One region of the Alcaligenes sp. NLF5-7 genome, then DNA from elsewhere that is predicted to be linked to it. Evidence: riboswitches for the same ligand, from Rfam matches in the RefSeq annotation. Region 1 holds a riboswitch; the other holds the start of a gene.

The links. A riboswitch is a leader RNA that binds a small molecule or an ion and turns the genes downstream of it on or off. The one in region 1 is predicted to bind S-adenosylmethionine.
Region 2: another riboswitch for S-adenosylmethionine. It lies ahead of MID00_RS15835 (hypothetical protein); the one in region 1 lies ahead of MID00_RS06100 (homoserine O-acetyltransferase).

The regions. Positions count from the first base shown of each region.
Region 1 covers NZ_CP100755.1:1,291,224-1,298,544, forward strand. The annotation lists gene metW (methionine biosynthesis protein MetW) at 1-625, opposite strand, end outside; gene MID00_RS06100 (homoserine O-acetyltransferase) at 622-1,866, opposite strand; SAM riboswitch at 1,856-1,934, opposite strand; gene MID00_RS20610 (response regulator transcription factor) at 2,138-2,413, shown strand; gene MID00_RS06110 (hypothetical protein) at 2,343-2,873, opposite strand; gene gshA (glutamate--cysteine ligase) at 3,068-4,651, shown strand; gene MID00_RS06120 (TonB-dependent receptor) at 4,828-6,882, shown strand; gene MID00_RS06125 (class I SAM-dependent methyltransferase) at 6,879-7,321, shown strand, end outside.
Region 2 covers NZ_CP100755.1:3,435,907-3,443,227, forward strand. The annotation lists gene MID00_RS15805 (DUF4139 domain-containing protein) at 1-130, opposite strand, end outside; gene MID00_RS15810 (A24 family peptidase) at 358-1,035, shown strand; gene MID00_RS15815 (NAD(P)/FAD-dependent oxidoreductase) at 1,247-2,320, shown strand; tRNA gene MID00_RS15820 (tRNA-Leu) at 2,653-2,737, opposite strand; gene MID00_RS15825 (PadR family transcriptional regulator) at 2,900-3,472, shown strand; gene MID00_RS15830 (siderophore-interacting protein) at 3,475-4,275, shown strand; gene MID00_RS15835 (hypothetical protein) at 4,272-4,616, opposite strand; SAM-I-IV-variant riboswitch at 4,734-4,827, opposite strand; tRNA gene MID00_RS15840 (tRNA-Leu) at 4,981-5,065, shown strand; gene MID00_RS15845 (LysR family transcriptional regulator) at 5,198-6,076, opposite strand; gene MID00_RS15850 (M20 family metallopeptidase) at 6,230-7,321, shown strand, end outside.

The sequences.
Region 1 (7,321 bases):
CAGCAAGAAAATGGGGAGACTCGAAACGATACATGGCCAAGGTACTGCGCCAGCCCGGCAAAAAACGCACCGTGTCGCGACCATTGAAGGCAGCACGATCAAGAATACGTACGCCCACCGCCTGGGCCAGATCCTGAAAGTCTTTCATGGTGCACAAATGGATGTTGGGCGTGTTGTACCACTGGTAAGGCATTTCGCCCGTGACTGGCATGCGCCCGCGCAAAATGCTCCAGCCATGCGGCCAATAACCGAAGTTAGGAAACGAGACGATACCATACCGCGCCACCCGCGCCATCTCGCGCAGGATGTGCTCGGTATGGTGCATGGATTGCAGTGTCTTGGACAGGACAACGGTATCGAACTGCTGGTCGCTGAACAGCGCCAGGCCTTTTTCCAAGTCCTGCTGAATGACATTGACGCCACGGCGTACCGAGGCAATCACAAACTGGTCGTTCAGCTCCACCCCCGTTCCGACAACCTGGCGCGTGTCACGCAGATGCGCCAACAAGGTGCCATCGTTACAGCCCAGATCCAGCACACGCGAACCTGGCTCAATCCACTGCGCAATGCGCAGCAAGTCCGGTCTTAACATGGCGGCATCCACCTGAGTTTGCGGCTTAGTCATTCGGCCAACACCCCTGTAGTACGGGTGCGCGCAGGCAAGCCCAAATTAGCGGCAATCTGGTCATAGTATCCCTGCACAACGGCATGATAACGAGGGTCCTCAAGCAGGAAAGCGTCATGCCCGTGCGGAGCATCAATTTCGGCGTAAGTGACCTCGCGCTGGTTGCGCAACAAAGCCTGCACGATTTCGCGCGAGCGCTCGGGCGAGAAACGCCAATCCGTGGTGAAAGACACCAGCAGGAATTTGGCCTGCACCTTTTCAAGCGCCTTGACCAGGTCCCCCTGGTGCTGGCGCGACGGATCAAAGTAATCCAGCGCACGGGTGATGATCAGATAGGTATTGGCGTCAAAGTAACGCGAGAACTTTTCGCCTTGATAACGCAGATAGGACTCGACCTCGAATTCCACGCCGTAGTTGTAGTGATACTCGCCGCCCTGGGCTGGGGCACGCTGGTTGCGGCCAAACTTCTCGGCCATGACGGTGTCGGACAGGTAGGTGATGTGGCCCACCATGCGAGCAACACCCAGGCCAGCCTTGGGCACCACACCGTGCTCGTAATAATTACCACCGTGAAACTGCGGGTCGGACAAAATGGCGCTGCGGGCCACTTCGTTAAAAGCGATGTTCTGGGCCGACAGGCGCGGGGTACTGGCAATGACCACGCAGTTTTCCACGCGCTCCGGGCAGCTGATGGCCCAGCTCAGGGCCTGCATGCCACCCAGGGAGCCACCCATAACGGCCGCAAACTTGCGAATGCCAAAGTAGTCGGCCAGACGGGCTTGGGCACGCACCCAGTCTTCTACCGTCAAAACGGGAAACTCGGAGCCCCAGGGTTTGCCAGTGGCCGGATTGATGCTGGACGGGCCGGTAGAGCCAAAGCAGGAGCCGATATTGTTGACCCCGATGACAAAAAAACGATCCGTATCAACGGCTTTGCCGGGGCCGACCATATTGTCCCACCAGCCAATGCTTTTAGGATCGTCGTCGTAATAACCGGCAACGTGATGCGAGGCATTGAGTGCATGACACACCAACACCGCATTGTTGCGTTCTTCGTTCAGGGTGCCGTAGGTTTCGACAGCCAGCTCGTAGCTGGGCAGCACTTGCCCACTGCGCAGATGCAGGGGTTCGTCAAAGGCGATCAGTTCGGCATGTACAGGGCCCACAGAACCTTCGGGGATCAAACCGCAGGATGGGCTAAGGGCGCCAGTGTCGGCGCTAGGGACGGAATCAGTGGCCATCAGGACCTCTTTAGCTGGATTTATGGAGCGCCCGCAAGCGGATCAGGCAAATCGGCGCAAAACGTATAAGACAAAATTCTAGCATCGCTGCGGCGCGGCGTCCAAATCGACCAGCCAGGATCGATTCAGAACTCTGGGCAACGGTAACGTCAGAGAAAAGACAATGCTTTGATTTACATCATTATTTTCATGCACATTTGTCTGCCAGCTAAGCTAAATTTGAGTACATTGGCCCGACGTCTACCACGAATGCATGAGGAATGGCTTTACCGTGACGCACTTAACTTCACGCGAGCAGTCCTGCCTGAACTGGGCTGCCCATGGCAAGACCAGCTGGGAAATCAGCATCATCCTGGGCATTACTGAACGCACGATCAACTTCCACTTCCAGAACGCCTACGCCAAGCTTGGAGTCTATAGCCGCCAAGCTGCCATTACCCTGGCCTTGCAACAGCACCTGATCAGCGGCGACCCGGCTAGCGAGCTAAGCCGTCAAAGAAAACCTTTGCCTGAGCCGCGTCCGGGGCCTTCCCGGAATCCGTCATAACAAAACCCTGCACCAGCCAGCCTGGTTCCATGCGTATCATCGCTTCCAGGCGCAAGGCCACACCGCCCACATCGCGCGTCATGAAGAAAATCTGTCCGGGTGGCGGTAGTTGTATCTGATTTTTCTCGCTGACTTGCCCATCGGGTATGAATTTCTCGCGCAGGGAATCGTGCAGTGCCTCGTACAAGCGTTGGCGAGCAGCCTGGTCCTGCTGCAGTTCCTTGGGCAAAATCACATGGCCCACGGTGTAGCTTTGCCCGCCTGCCGTGGCGGTGGTCAGGTAAAAATCCAGTTGATGCTGCTCGAAATCCAACAGTCGGTGACTGGTCGTGGGCTTGCCGGGCAGCATGGCCGACAGGCCCGTTTGTTCAAGCTGAACCTTGCGCCAGTTAAACTCTGGACTGCAGGCTGCCAACATCAAGAAAGCCGCCAGTACCGCGGTCATGCGCCTGATCATCATGGTGCTAATCCCATATCCCGTTTCATGCTTTTCATCGGCTGGCTAAACAGCCGTCTTATACTCGCCCTGCCCGATACGCCTTTTGGCGCAACTTAACAAAGCAAGTCTGGTCGGACTACTATTTATAGACGGGGCCAGGCCCCCTTGAACAGTCCCGTATCTTGCACACGATTTCGAAAGTGGGAAACACCACCATGAACACCAGCCACGAACGCCGCCTTGCCCTGCAACAGAATCCCGAGATTTTGACGGGAATCTTGCGCGGCATCGAAAAAGAAGGACTGCGCGTCGATGCGCTGGGCCAATTGGCAAACACCCCCCACCCGCAAGCCATTGGGTCGGCCCTGACCAACGGCCATATCACGACCGACTACGCCGAGGCCCTGCTGGAGCTGATTACCGAGCCGCAAGCCCGGGTCGAGGACGTGCTGCAGGAGCTGACCGACATCCACACCTTTGTGGCTGGCAAGCTGGACCAGGAGATTATCTGGAACCAGTCCATGCCCGCATTGCTGCCCGCCGAAAAAGACATTGCCATTGCCTGGTACGGCAAGTCCAACACGGGCATGCTCAAGCATGTATACCGCCGTGGCCTGGCCGAACGTTATGGCAAGCCCATGCAATGTATTGCCGGCGTGCATTACAACTTTTCCCTGCCTGATGGCATCTGGCCCTTGTTGAATGTCTGTGGCGACAATCTGCAAGATCAGCGCTCCAATGGGTATTTGGCGTTGATCCGCAACTTCACGCGCTATTCCTGGCTACTGATGTACTTGTTTGGTGCCTCGCCCGTGCTGGATGCGAACTTCCTGCAAGGTCGCCGCAACAATCTGGACAAGATCGACGAGGACACCTTGACCATGCCCTGGGCAACCAGCTTGCGCATGAGCGATCTGGGCTATCACAACAAGGAAGCCCAGGCCGAGCTCCAGCTTTGCTACAACGACCTGGACACCTTTGTGATGCGCATGTATCACGCTGCCGTAACTCCTTGGCCGGATTACGAAAAACTGGGTACCCACCGCGATGGCGAGTGGATTCAACTCAACACCCATATCCTGCAGATTGAAAACGAGTACTACTCCAGCATTCGTCCCAAGCGCACCACCCAGCGCAGCGAGCGCCCGGCTACAGCCCTGGCCCAGCGCGGTGTGGAATACATTGAAGTCCGCTGCCTGGATATAGACCCTGAATCGCCTACTGGAATTTCCGAGCAAACCTGCCGCTTCCTGGATACGTTCCTGCTGTTCTGTGCCGTGCAAGACAGCCCCTTCTTCCCGGACGGCGGCTACTGTCAGGACAGCAAGAACAATTTTGCAACCGTCGTGCGCGAAGGCCGTCGCCCCGGCTTGATGCTGACCAATCAGCAAAAAGAGAGCGTCAGCCTGCAAGACTGGGGCCACGAAATTCTGGAATCGCTGCTGCCTTACGCGCAAATGCTGGATCAGGCCCTGGATACCCAAGGTCACACAGAAGCTGTGCAAGCCCAAATCCGCAAACTGGAAAACCCGGAGCTGACACCGTCGGCTCAACTGCTGAGCCGTTTGCGCGAAACCGGCTTGAGCTTTCACGACTACGCCTTGCAACGCAGCCGCGAGCATCACCAGACCTTGCTGGCCCATCCATTACCTGCCGACAAGCAAGCCGCTTTCGAGCAACAGGCCAAAGAGTCTCTGCAAGCCCAGATTGATATCGAAGCGCAGGATCAGGAGTCCTTTGAGGACTACGTCCATCGCTACGAACGCAATCTGATTCCGCCTGAAGTGGAAAACAGCTAAGCGTCACACAATTACAACAAGCCGCCGCCCCAGGGCGGCTTTTTTTTGACTGTTACCTGCAGGCTCATACAGCAGGAAGTTTCTCTTTCTCCCTTTTCTCAAAATGGCTTTTCCTCTATTTCGAATAATTATTGTTATGTTATAACATATCGAAAATTAACAAACCGGAAGATGAGATGCGTTTCCAACCCCGCCCCCTGCCACTAGCCCTGGCTCTGCTTTTGTGCGCCTCGGCCCAAGCCAATGAAATTGAAGAAGCTGTCCCTGAACTGGCCCCTATCCGAATCTCTGCCAGCCCCCTGGCCTTGCGACAAACCGAGCTGGCCACCGCCAGCACGGTCCTGCAAGGCCCCAAACTGGATTTGCGCCGCAGCAGCACCTTGGGTGAATTGCTGGACGGTGAAGTCGGCATCCATGTAGACAGCTTTGGTAGCGGTGCCAGCCGCCCCGTCATTCGCGGCCAAACTGCACCCCGCGTCAAAGTTCTGAGCGATGGCGCAGAGGTCATGGACGCGTCGGCCATCTCGCCCGACCACACCATCACGGTCGACACCTGGCAAGCGGATCGCATTGAAGTGCTGCGCGGCCCATCGGCCCTGCTTTACGGGGGCGGTGCTATTGGTGGCGTGGTCAACGTGCTGGATCGCAAGATCCCCACGGCCATTCCCGAAAAGGGTTTTGAAGGCTCGGTACGTGCCCAGGGCTCCACGGCTGACCGTGGCAGAATCGGCGCAATCGAAATGACAGCCGGCGAAGGCAATATCGCCTTGCACGTAGAAGGTGCCTCGCACCGTAGCCGCGACTATCGCGTCCCCAACTGGACCGATGGACGCGTCAAGGACTCCGACTCCAGCACGGACACAGGCAGCGTTGGCCTCTCCTTTATTGGGGACCGTGGCTATATAGGCGCGGCCTACTCCTACCGTGAAGGCAGCTACGGTCTGCCCGGTCACAGCCACGAATACGAGGACTGCCACCCGCACGGCGCCACTCTGCATTGCGGCGGCCACAGTCACGATCACGGCCATGCCCACGACCATGGCCACAGCCACGAACATGATCACGAACACTCGGCCACCGCTCACCTGCGTACTCAGCGTTTCGATATCCGTGGCGAACTGCGTGACCCTCTGCCCGGCTTCAAACGGGCTCGCCTGCGCGCTGGTGCGACCAACTACCAGCACGTTGAAAAAGATGGCGATATTGATGGCACCCGCTTCACCAATCGCGGTTACGACACGCGCCTGGAACTGGAACACAACCCTTGGGGACCGTTTGAAGGGGTCATCGGCCTGCAGACCAGCCAGTCTGATTTTGCGTCCCGCGACGGTGCTGAAAACTTCATTCCGCCCACCCGTACTCGCAGCCAGGGCCTGTTCCTTCTGGAAAGCGTGAACTGGGACGACTGGCGTCTGGAACTGGGCGCACGTCAGGAATGGCAAACCGTTACGCCCGACTCGCAAACGCTGGAACGCCGCAAAGGCACGGCGACCTCCTTCTCTTTAGGTACGGTCTGGGACTTCGCACCCGAATACGCCGCCAGCCTGTCCGTGTCCCGCTCTCAACGTCTGCCCACGGCTCAGGAACTGTTTGCCAAAGGCGTGCACTTTGCCACGCTGAGCTATGAGCGTGGCGACCCAAACCTGGATCGTGAGACCAGCCATACTGTCGACCTGGGGCTACAAAAACACCTGGGCGATCTGCGCTTTGATCTACGTACCTTCTACACCCGTAGCTCGAACTACATTTATGGCCGCAGCCTGGATCGTCACGAAGACTTTCAGCTGATCCAATACAGCCAGGACAAGGCCCAGTTCTGGGGCCTGGAAGCAGAAGCCTCTTACCCCGTCACGTCCTGGGTCTCGGTCAGCGTGTATGGCGATCTGGTGCGCGGTAAACTGCAAGATCCCGGCCGCAACCTGCCCCGCATGCCCTCCGCCCGCCTGGGTATTCGCACGGATCTGAACTGGCAGAACTGGTCCGGCTTTGTCGGCTACACCCACACCTTTGCCCAGGACCGACTGGCTGAACATGAAGAGCGTTCGCCGTCTTACGGTTTGCTCAGCATGGGTTTAAGCTACCGCCTGCATATGGATCAGAACACCTACACCCTGTACCTGAGAGGAAATAACTTGCTGAACAAGTTGGCTTACCGCCATACCTCCTTTATTGCCCGTCAAGCCCCGCTGATGGGACGCAACATCCTGGCCGGGATACAGGTGGAATTTTGAGCAAGACCGCCATACACACGGGTAGCCGCCTCTACCAGATCGTGGCCGACATGCAGGGCGAGCGTCCTTGGGGCAACTTTCTGGATGCCGGCACCGGCAAGGGTTCGCTGCGCTGGTTGCTGACGCTGGACACAGAACGCTGGACGGCCATTACCGCCTCTCCCAGCATGGCCGAACAAGTCACCCGCGAGCTGGGCGATCAAAAACGCCCCGAGGACCGTCTGCTGGTGGGCAACTGGAGCGACCCTGAATTTTTGCAGGGCGAACGCTTTGATACGGTTCTGGCCGATTATCTACTGGGTGCCATAGACGGCTTTGCCCCCTACACCCAGGACCAGTTGTTCAGCCGCCTGCGGCCGCTTACCGGCCAGCGTCTCTACATTATTGGTCTGGAGCCCTACGTGCCCTATAGCAGCACGGACCCGGCGGGCAAATTGAT
Region 2 (7,321 bases), 2.1 Mb from region 1:
ATAAGGTAATGGACTCGATCTGCTGGGCCCAGGCGGTGCTGGCTGCCGAGCCCATCCAGACCAGGAGCAAGGCGCCGGTCAAAAAGCGCAGGCGAGGCGTACGCGCAGCGTGGGGCACAAAGTGGTTCATAGCGCTTCCTTATTCATCCGTAAGCGAAACAAAGGGTTGAAGCGCATTATGCCTAGCCTTGTGGGGCTCTGTCTGTCATTCGGGTAACAAAAAAATGCCACCGTCCGGCTTTCTCTACCTGGGGCAAAAAATACTTACGTCATCAAAAGCGCGCAAGGCTCTGCTAGGATTTGGGCAGCGTAGCTTGTGCCAGCGCGCGTTTATCAATCTGGTGAAGGATCAATATGATGTGGACGTCGTGGGGCAATGCCTGGGCGGGGATGGGAGTTGCTCTGATCTTGGCGGTCTGTTTTTTCTGGCCAGCCCGACACCTGTCCTGGAGCCTGCCTGTAGAGCTGGAGCCTGAGTTGGACGGGCGTTCGCCGCGTGCTCATCGTCAATGGGGATGGGTATGCCAGAGTCTGGCCCTGGTCCTGATGTTGTGGGCCGGTTGGCGCTGGCAGTTGACGCCTGCAGCAGTGGCGGCCTGTGTGTTTATCGCCGGTACTGCTCTCTTGGCCTGGATTGACGCGGAAACCGGCTATCTACCTGATCGTCTCACCTTGCCCTTGCTGTGGCTGGGCTTGCTGGTCAATCTGGATCACACCTTTAGCAGCTTGCCCTTGGCGGTGATTGGCGCGGCATTGGGCTACAGCGTGTTGTGGCTGTTAAACCATGTGTTCTTGTTGCTGACCGGGCGTGCAGGCATGGGCTATGGCGACTTCAAATTACTGGCCGCGTTGGGAGCGTGGCTGGGAGCCACCGCCTTGCCGGGAATTCTTCTGGCGGCATCCGTATTGGGCTTGCTGGCGGCTCTGGTCTTGCGCCTTGGTGGGCGTTTGCAAGCCGGGCAGGCCATTCACTTTGGTCCGTATCTGGTCCTGGGAGGCTGGGTCATGCTGTTTTCCCTGCCGCGCATTTTGTAAAACATGATTCGTTTTTTCCACAATTAAACAGGCTGTGCAGGCCTTGTCCGCGCTACCACAGCAAAAGTTTGGACCCGTATGGGAGTCGTGGTAAAACGTCCGGGGCCAGTCGGGCTGGCGGGAGTTCCGCCCGAGCTGTATGTGGAAGTACAACGCGGTTCCATGGACATTGTCCCGCTGACAAAGCAGACGGGAACCTGAGGATGAAGGCATGATTATTGTTGTTGGCGCCGGTGTGGCGGGCTTAGCGGCGGCGCGTCGCCTGAGTATGCAAGGTCAGGAAGTAACGCTGGTGGCTCCTCAGGAGCCCCAGCCCTCGTTTGGTGAGACCTTGTCCGAACGCGGGGCCGTGGTCTTGACCAGCCTGGGCTGGGCAGGCTGTCTGGATGAGACGGTAGCCTTGCGTTCACAAGGGCGTTTTTCGGTATGGGGTAGCGCAGGACTGCGCACCGTGCAGGATGAAGACGGGCAGGGCTACCTGCTGGACAAGGCCCGTCTGGAGCAGGCGCTGCTTGAGCGCGTGCAAAAAGAAGCGAAGGTCAGTATTCGCCAGACACGAGTTCTGGGCCTGGAGCACCAGCCTGAAGGTGTGGTTGCCAGGCTGGCAGATGGTAGCAGCCTGGAAGCTGCTGCTTTAATCGACTGTACTGGTCGTGCAGCCTTGTCCGCCGGAGCGGCCGCCCAGCGTCATCGTCTGGATAGACTGGTCGCTGCCTGGCAAGTCTTTGACCTGCCTGAAGGGGCAGAACCCTTGGCTGCTTCCCTGGTAGAAGCCGTCGAGTTGGGGTGGTGGTACTTGTCCCCCATGCCGGGTCATCGCCTGATGGTGGCCTTGTTTTCGGACTCGGATCTTTTGCCCGATGGTTTGAGTCGAGATGGTTCGGTCTGGGCCGGTTTGCTGGGCTGTGCCGACGCGGCACGAGTGCGTATGGAAAGCCTGGGCTTGGATAATCAGATGGCTGCTCACACTCCTAAAGTCAGCGCTGCCGCTAGCTGCACCGTGTCTTACTTCGTGGAAGGCCGCATCTTGCGTGCCGGTGATGCAGGCGCGGCCATGGACCCCCTGGCCGCCAATGGCCTGGCAACGGCCTTGTGGAGCGGATCACAATCGGCACAGGCTGCTGTAGCTCTGACAAAAGGCAATCCCGAGCCGGCGCGTGCTTACGAAAAGGACTATTTGTTAGGTTTGGTGCGCCACCTGAATTCGCAGCATGCTTTGTATGGCATGGAGCAACGCTACGCGGCGCAGCCTTTCTGGCAGCGTCGTCATCGCGCCTTGGAGTGATGGTAAAGAGGGCGGGACAACGAAATAGCTTGCTGTAAGACCGCCAGAATCAAAAAAGCCGAGACAGTGCTCATGCTGTTTCGGCTTTTTTTATGGCTGATTGTTCTTCGGTAAGTCAGGGAGGAGTTTTGAATACGTCTGCCTTCAGTCCAAAAGGAATTTGATTTTTCGGAAGGTCGTACCGCTGGAAGGGAGGCCCGACCATACCAACACTGATTGGATCTACGTATCTGGCTTCCTCGCCTTCAAACAGCGTGTTCAAGCTGCTTGCTTTCAGACGGAAAAAACAAAAAGCCGACCATTTTGCGATGATCGGCTTTTTGAGGAATTTGTGGTGCCCAGGAGAGGACTCGAACCTCCACACCCGAAGGCACATGGACCTGAACCATGCGCGTCTACCAATTCCGCCACCTGGGCTTTTGATCAAGGCTGCTGCCTGTCTCAAGCATTCAATTATAGAGTGAGTTTCCTTGGGAAAGCAAGCATTTTTCACTCAATAAATTTAATTTCAATTTCTAGTTGATTGGCATTCTCATTATCATTATAGTGTGTCATGTGATATAGCATAAGAGTATGGGCATGAAATTTAACACAATGGATGTCGAGCGGATGCTGCTGGATATGGGCCAAGGCCGAAAATACTCTGCTCGGGCCATGCAGCTCATGCTGATGGCCCTGCTCAAAGAGGGCAGTACTCACGGTTATCAGTTGATACGCCGTTTCGCGCAGCTTAGCCAGAACAGCTATGTACCCAGCGCTGGTGCGGTCTATCCCGCCCTGGCGTATTGCGCCACGCAAGGCTGGGTGCTGATTGAAGAAGAAGGCCGTCGCAAGATGTACAGCCTGACCAAGGAAGGGCACACGTATCTGGAAGAGCAAAAAGAAAAGTGCGATTACCTGATGCAGTCCCTGACCTATCGCGGGCGCAAGCTGGTGTGGATACGGCAGATGCTGGCCGAACACAATAGCGACGAGGATTTGAAGGCCGCGCAGGAACAAACAGGTTGGTTGCCGGAGTTTGTCCAGGTACGCCACAGCCTGAAGCAGGCCATGTTTGAACAATCGACAGCCAGTCTGGAACGACAGGCAGAGGTGGTGGCCATTTTGGAAAAAGCCATCGCTGACATACGGAACTTGCCCAAGGAGTCTTAAGAATGCAGTCTGAACAATTAACGCAGAAAGTTGCTCATACCTTGAAGTTGCGTTTGCTGACCGTAAAAAAGCGGCGCGAACTGGGGCCTGATATGGTGCGCATCACCCTGGAAGGCTCGGATCTGGAAGGTTTTTATACCCCTGGCTTTGATGACCACGTCAAACTGATTTTCCCGGACCCTGTCACTAAAGAATTGCGACTGCCTCAAATGGGCGAGCGTGGCATGGTCTTTGCCGCCGGTCAGGAAAAGCCACCTATCCGCGACTACACTCCTCGCGAGTTCCGCGAGCAGGAAAAGGAGATGGATATTGATTTTGTGGTCCACGGTGAAGGCCCGGCATGCCAATGGGCCATGCAAGCTAAAGAGGGCGACAAGCTGGGTGTGGCCGGGCCGCGTGGCTCCTTCCTGGTCAGCAAGGACCTGGATTGGCAAGTTCTGATTGGCGACGAAACCGCTGTGCCTGCCATGGCGCGACGAGTGAAAGAACTGCCTTCCAATGTGAAGGTGCAGGTTTACGTATTGGCACGTAATCTGCTGACAGTCGGTGCGATGGAGGCACCGGACCATGTCACGGTGAACTGGATTCCTTCGCTGGCCGGTTTGAATGGCATTCTGGACGCATTGCGTGCCGCACCCGAGTTGAGCGGCACCGGCTATGTGTGGGTCGCAGCAGAATATTCCATCGCTCAAAGCTTGCGTGAGTACTGGGTGCAAGAACGCGGCCTGGATAAAGGCGCGATTCGGGCCAGCAGCTACTGGCGTCAAGGTGATCAGGGCGACGACGCCCCACGCTTGGACTAAGCGGCTTTTTGCTGAGGGTAGGGCTGGGCGCGCAAGCGTCCGCCCACGTTTAACACGGGCTGTAAATCTGTATCCAGCACCGTATCGGGATGAGCCAGACGGTGTTCGTCAATCAGGCGGGCAATGGCATCCATGTTCAGCAACAAGGTGCTGTCAATATCGTGCTGGAAGCGGGCCCAATAGCCACCGCGACAACTGGAACCCAGCCAGCGCGGCTCGTAATCTCCGACCTTGTCAGCATGTACTTCGCACACTACAGCCAGCCGTGAACAACCGGGGTGCAGGACAATGCGGTAGTGGTGCTGCTCTAAAGTCAGGTAATAGCAAAACGGTGCAGACATGAAACACTCCTGTTTAGCTCTTGGAAGGGACTTCCGGGTGAGCAAGTTGGATTAAAGGACCCTTTGCCTGGAAACAACCAAGCATAAAAAAACCCGCTGGCAGCGGGTTCGTGTCTTGATGATCCCATTGATTGCCAGATGGCCATATCTTGAATCCACCTTGTGCGGGTACACAGGTTGGCATGGGTTGTCCCAACTCTTGATATAGCAATAAGCATAAAAGCGATTCTTATGAAGTGCAAGGGCTGCGCTTATTTCTGTCAGACATGAAAAAAAGCAGAAATAGTTTGCATTCTTTCAAAACCATGTTATAGTTTTTTTCTGTCTTGCAGAGACGAGTTGAAAAACAAATCCAGCAGTCAGGGCCCAGGTGGCGGAATTGGTAGACGCGCATGGTTCAGGTCCATGTGCCTTCGGGTGTGGAGGTTCGAGTCCTCTCCTGGGCACCAAAATTCCTCAAAAAGCCGATCATCGCAAGATGGTCGGCTTTTTGTTTTGTGTGTTCACAAAAAGAGGCGTGAGCAACTAGCTGCAGAGCATTGTTACAGCCAACCTAAAGGAAAGCTCAGTCATCGAGTTATTCAAACTTCCTTCAGTTCCCGGATCAAGGCTTGCAGAAAAGTGTTGACGCTTTGAGGTAGTGCCCGCTTTGCCATACTTAAAACCTGTAGATCCCTGTCCAGGCGGGGGTCCAGTATGGGAACGATTTTCAGACCGTGGTCCATGCTGCTGCGATGGCTGATCGACGCCCCCAAGGCAATCGCGTTGGTACGACGGACGAACTCGTGCAGTACTCCCGAATAATTGCAGGTAAATACCTCGTTGAAGACCAGCTTCTCCATCTGGCAGACATGATTAAACAACTGCTTTTGAGTTAGCTCCTCTCCGGGCATCACAATGGGGTAGGGCTGCAGTTGGGTCAAGGATAAACTGCGTGCCGCATTCAGGGGGTGCTCAGGTTGCATGATGGCAAAAATAGGTGAAAGGCAGGAGTAGTTCACTTCAATGTCGGGTACCGGGGCCGTGCTGAAAATGACCCCGAGATCGACCTCTCCGCTTCTGACCATTTCCACACAGTCATCGGGCGAGCTGACCTTCAAGACGAACCGCGCCAAAGGGGTTCGGTTGGAAAACTCAGCCATGACCATGGGTAGAAAATAGCGGGACAGGCCCTCTGTGGCCGCCACTCGTATCAAGTGTGCCTGGGCATAGTCGTTCTGCCGCAGGCTTTGCAAGATTGCTTCTTCCTCCAATCGCACACGCAGGGCATGTTCGGCTAGGGCCTGACCTGCTGCCGTCAGTACCATTCCCCGCCGTCTGCGTTCGAACAGCGTAACGCCTATGGATTCCTCCAACAGGGTGATTTGCCGGCTGATTGCGCTGGAGGCAATGTGCAGTCGTGCACTGGCTGCTGCCAGTGATCCTGTTTCCATCACCGCCAGAAAGTACTTGTAGTCCATGATTTTGCTCAGCTAATCCCGTCTGTACCGATAGTTTAGGACTTAACTTAAGAATTCTAAAAATTAGTTCATTCTATTCTAAAGATAGAAATATACAGAAGGTAAAACGAATTCTATAGTCCTCTTTCCTATCAATAAGACAACGAGACAAAAATGGGAAAAAGTAAAGCCTTGTCCAGGGTGCGCGCCTATTTTGAGGAGGGCGGTTTCGAGCAGGACTTGCGCCGTCGTGTGGCGATTCAAAGTGACAGCCAGACTGCGGAGAAAGCGGATCAATTGCAGCTCTACCTGGATCAGGAGCTGGGCCCTTCCTTGGTGAAACTGGGGTTTGAGGTCCGTATCCTGGCCAATCCCAAAGGGGCAGGCCCCATCCTTCTGGCTCACCGACATGAATCCGATGAGCTACCCACGATTCTGACCTATGGGCATGGCGACGTGGTGCCCGGACATGACCATCAATGGCGTGAAGGCTTGGCGCCTTGGGAATTGAAGATCGAAGGGGAGCGTTGGTACGGCCGGGGGACGGCGGACAATAAAGGCCAACACAGCATCAATCTGGCCGCGCTGGAACAGGTCATTCAAGCTCGCGATGGGCGTTTGGGTTTCAACCTCAAAGCCATCTTTGAGACGGGTGAAGAGCGAGGCTCGATCGGTTTGCGCGAGTTTTGCGAACAACATGCACAGAGCTTGTCGGCTGATCTGTTTCTGGCCTCGGACGGCCCGCGCTTGAACGCCAATCAGCCGACCTTGTTCTTGGGCTCGCGTGGCACTGCGTTGTTCTCGCTGGAGGTGATTTCGCGTGAAGGGGGGCTGCACTCGGGCAATTGGGGCGGGGTGATGGAAAACCCCGCGGTGGTGCTGGCCAATGCTCTGGCCTGCCTGGTGGGGCCTCAAGGACAGCTGTTGTGTCGCGAACTGACGCCAGGCCCCATACCGGAGGACGTGCTGGCTGCCATTGCAGATTTGGAGATTGGTCAGCATACCTTGGGGCTGGCTTTAAATGCGCATTGGGGCGAACCGGGCCTTAGCTACGGCGAACGTCTGTTCGGCTGGAACACCTTGGAAGTGCTGGCACTGGATGCCGGGAATCCGCAAAAACCAATCAATGCTATCCCGCCTCGTGCTCAGGCTTTTTGCAATTTGCGTTTTGTGCTGGGAACGCAGACAGAGGACTTGGAAAGCACCTTGCGCCAGCACCTTGATGCGCGTGGCTTCGAGCAGGTGCGTATTCATATGGGCCAGATC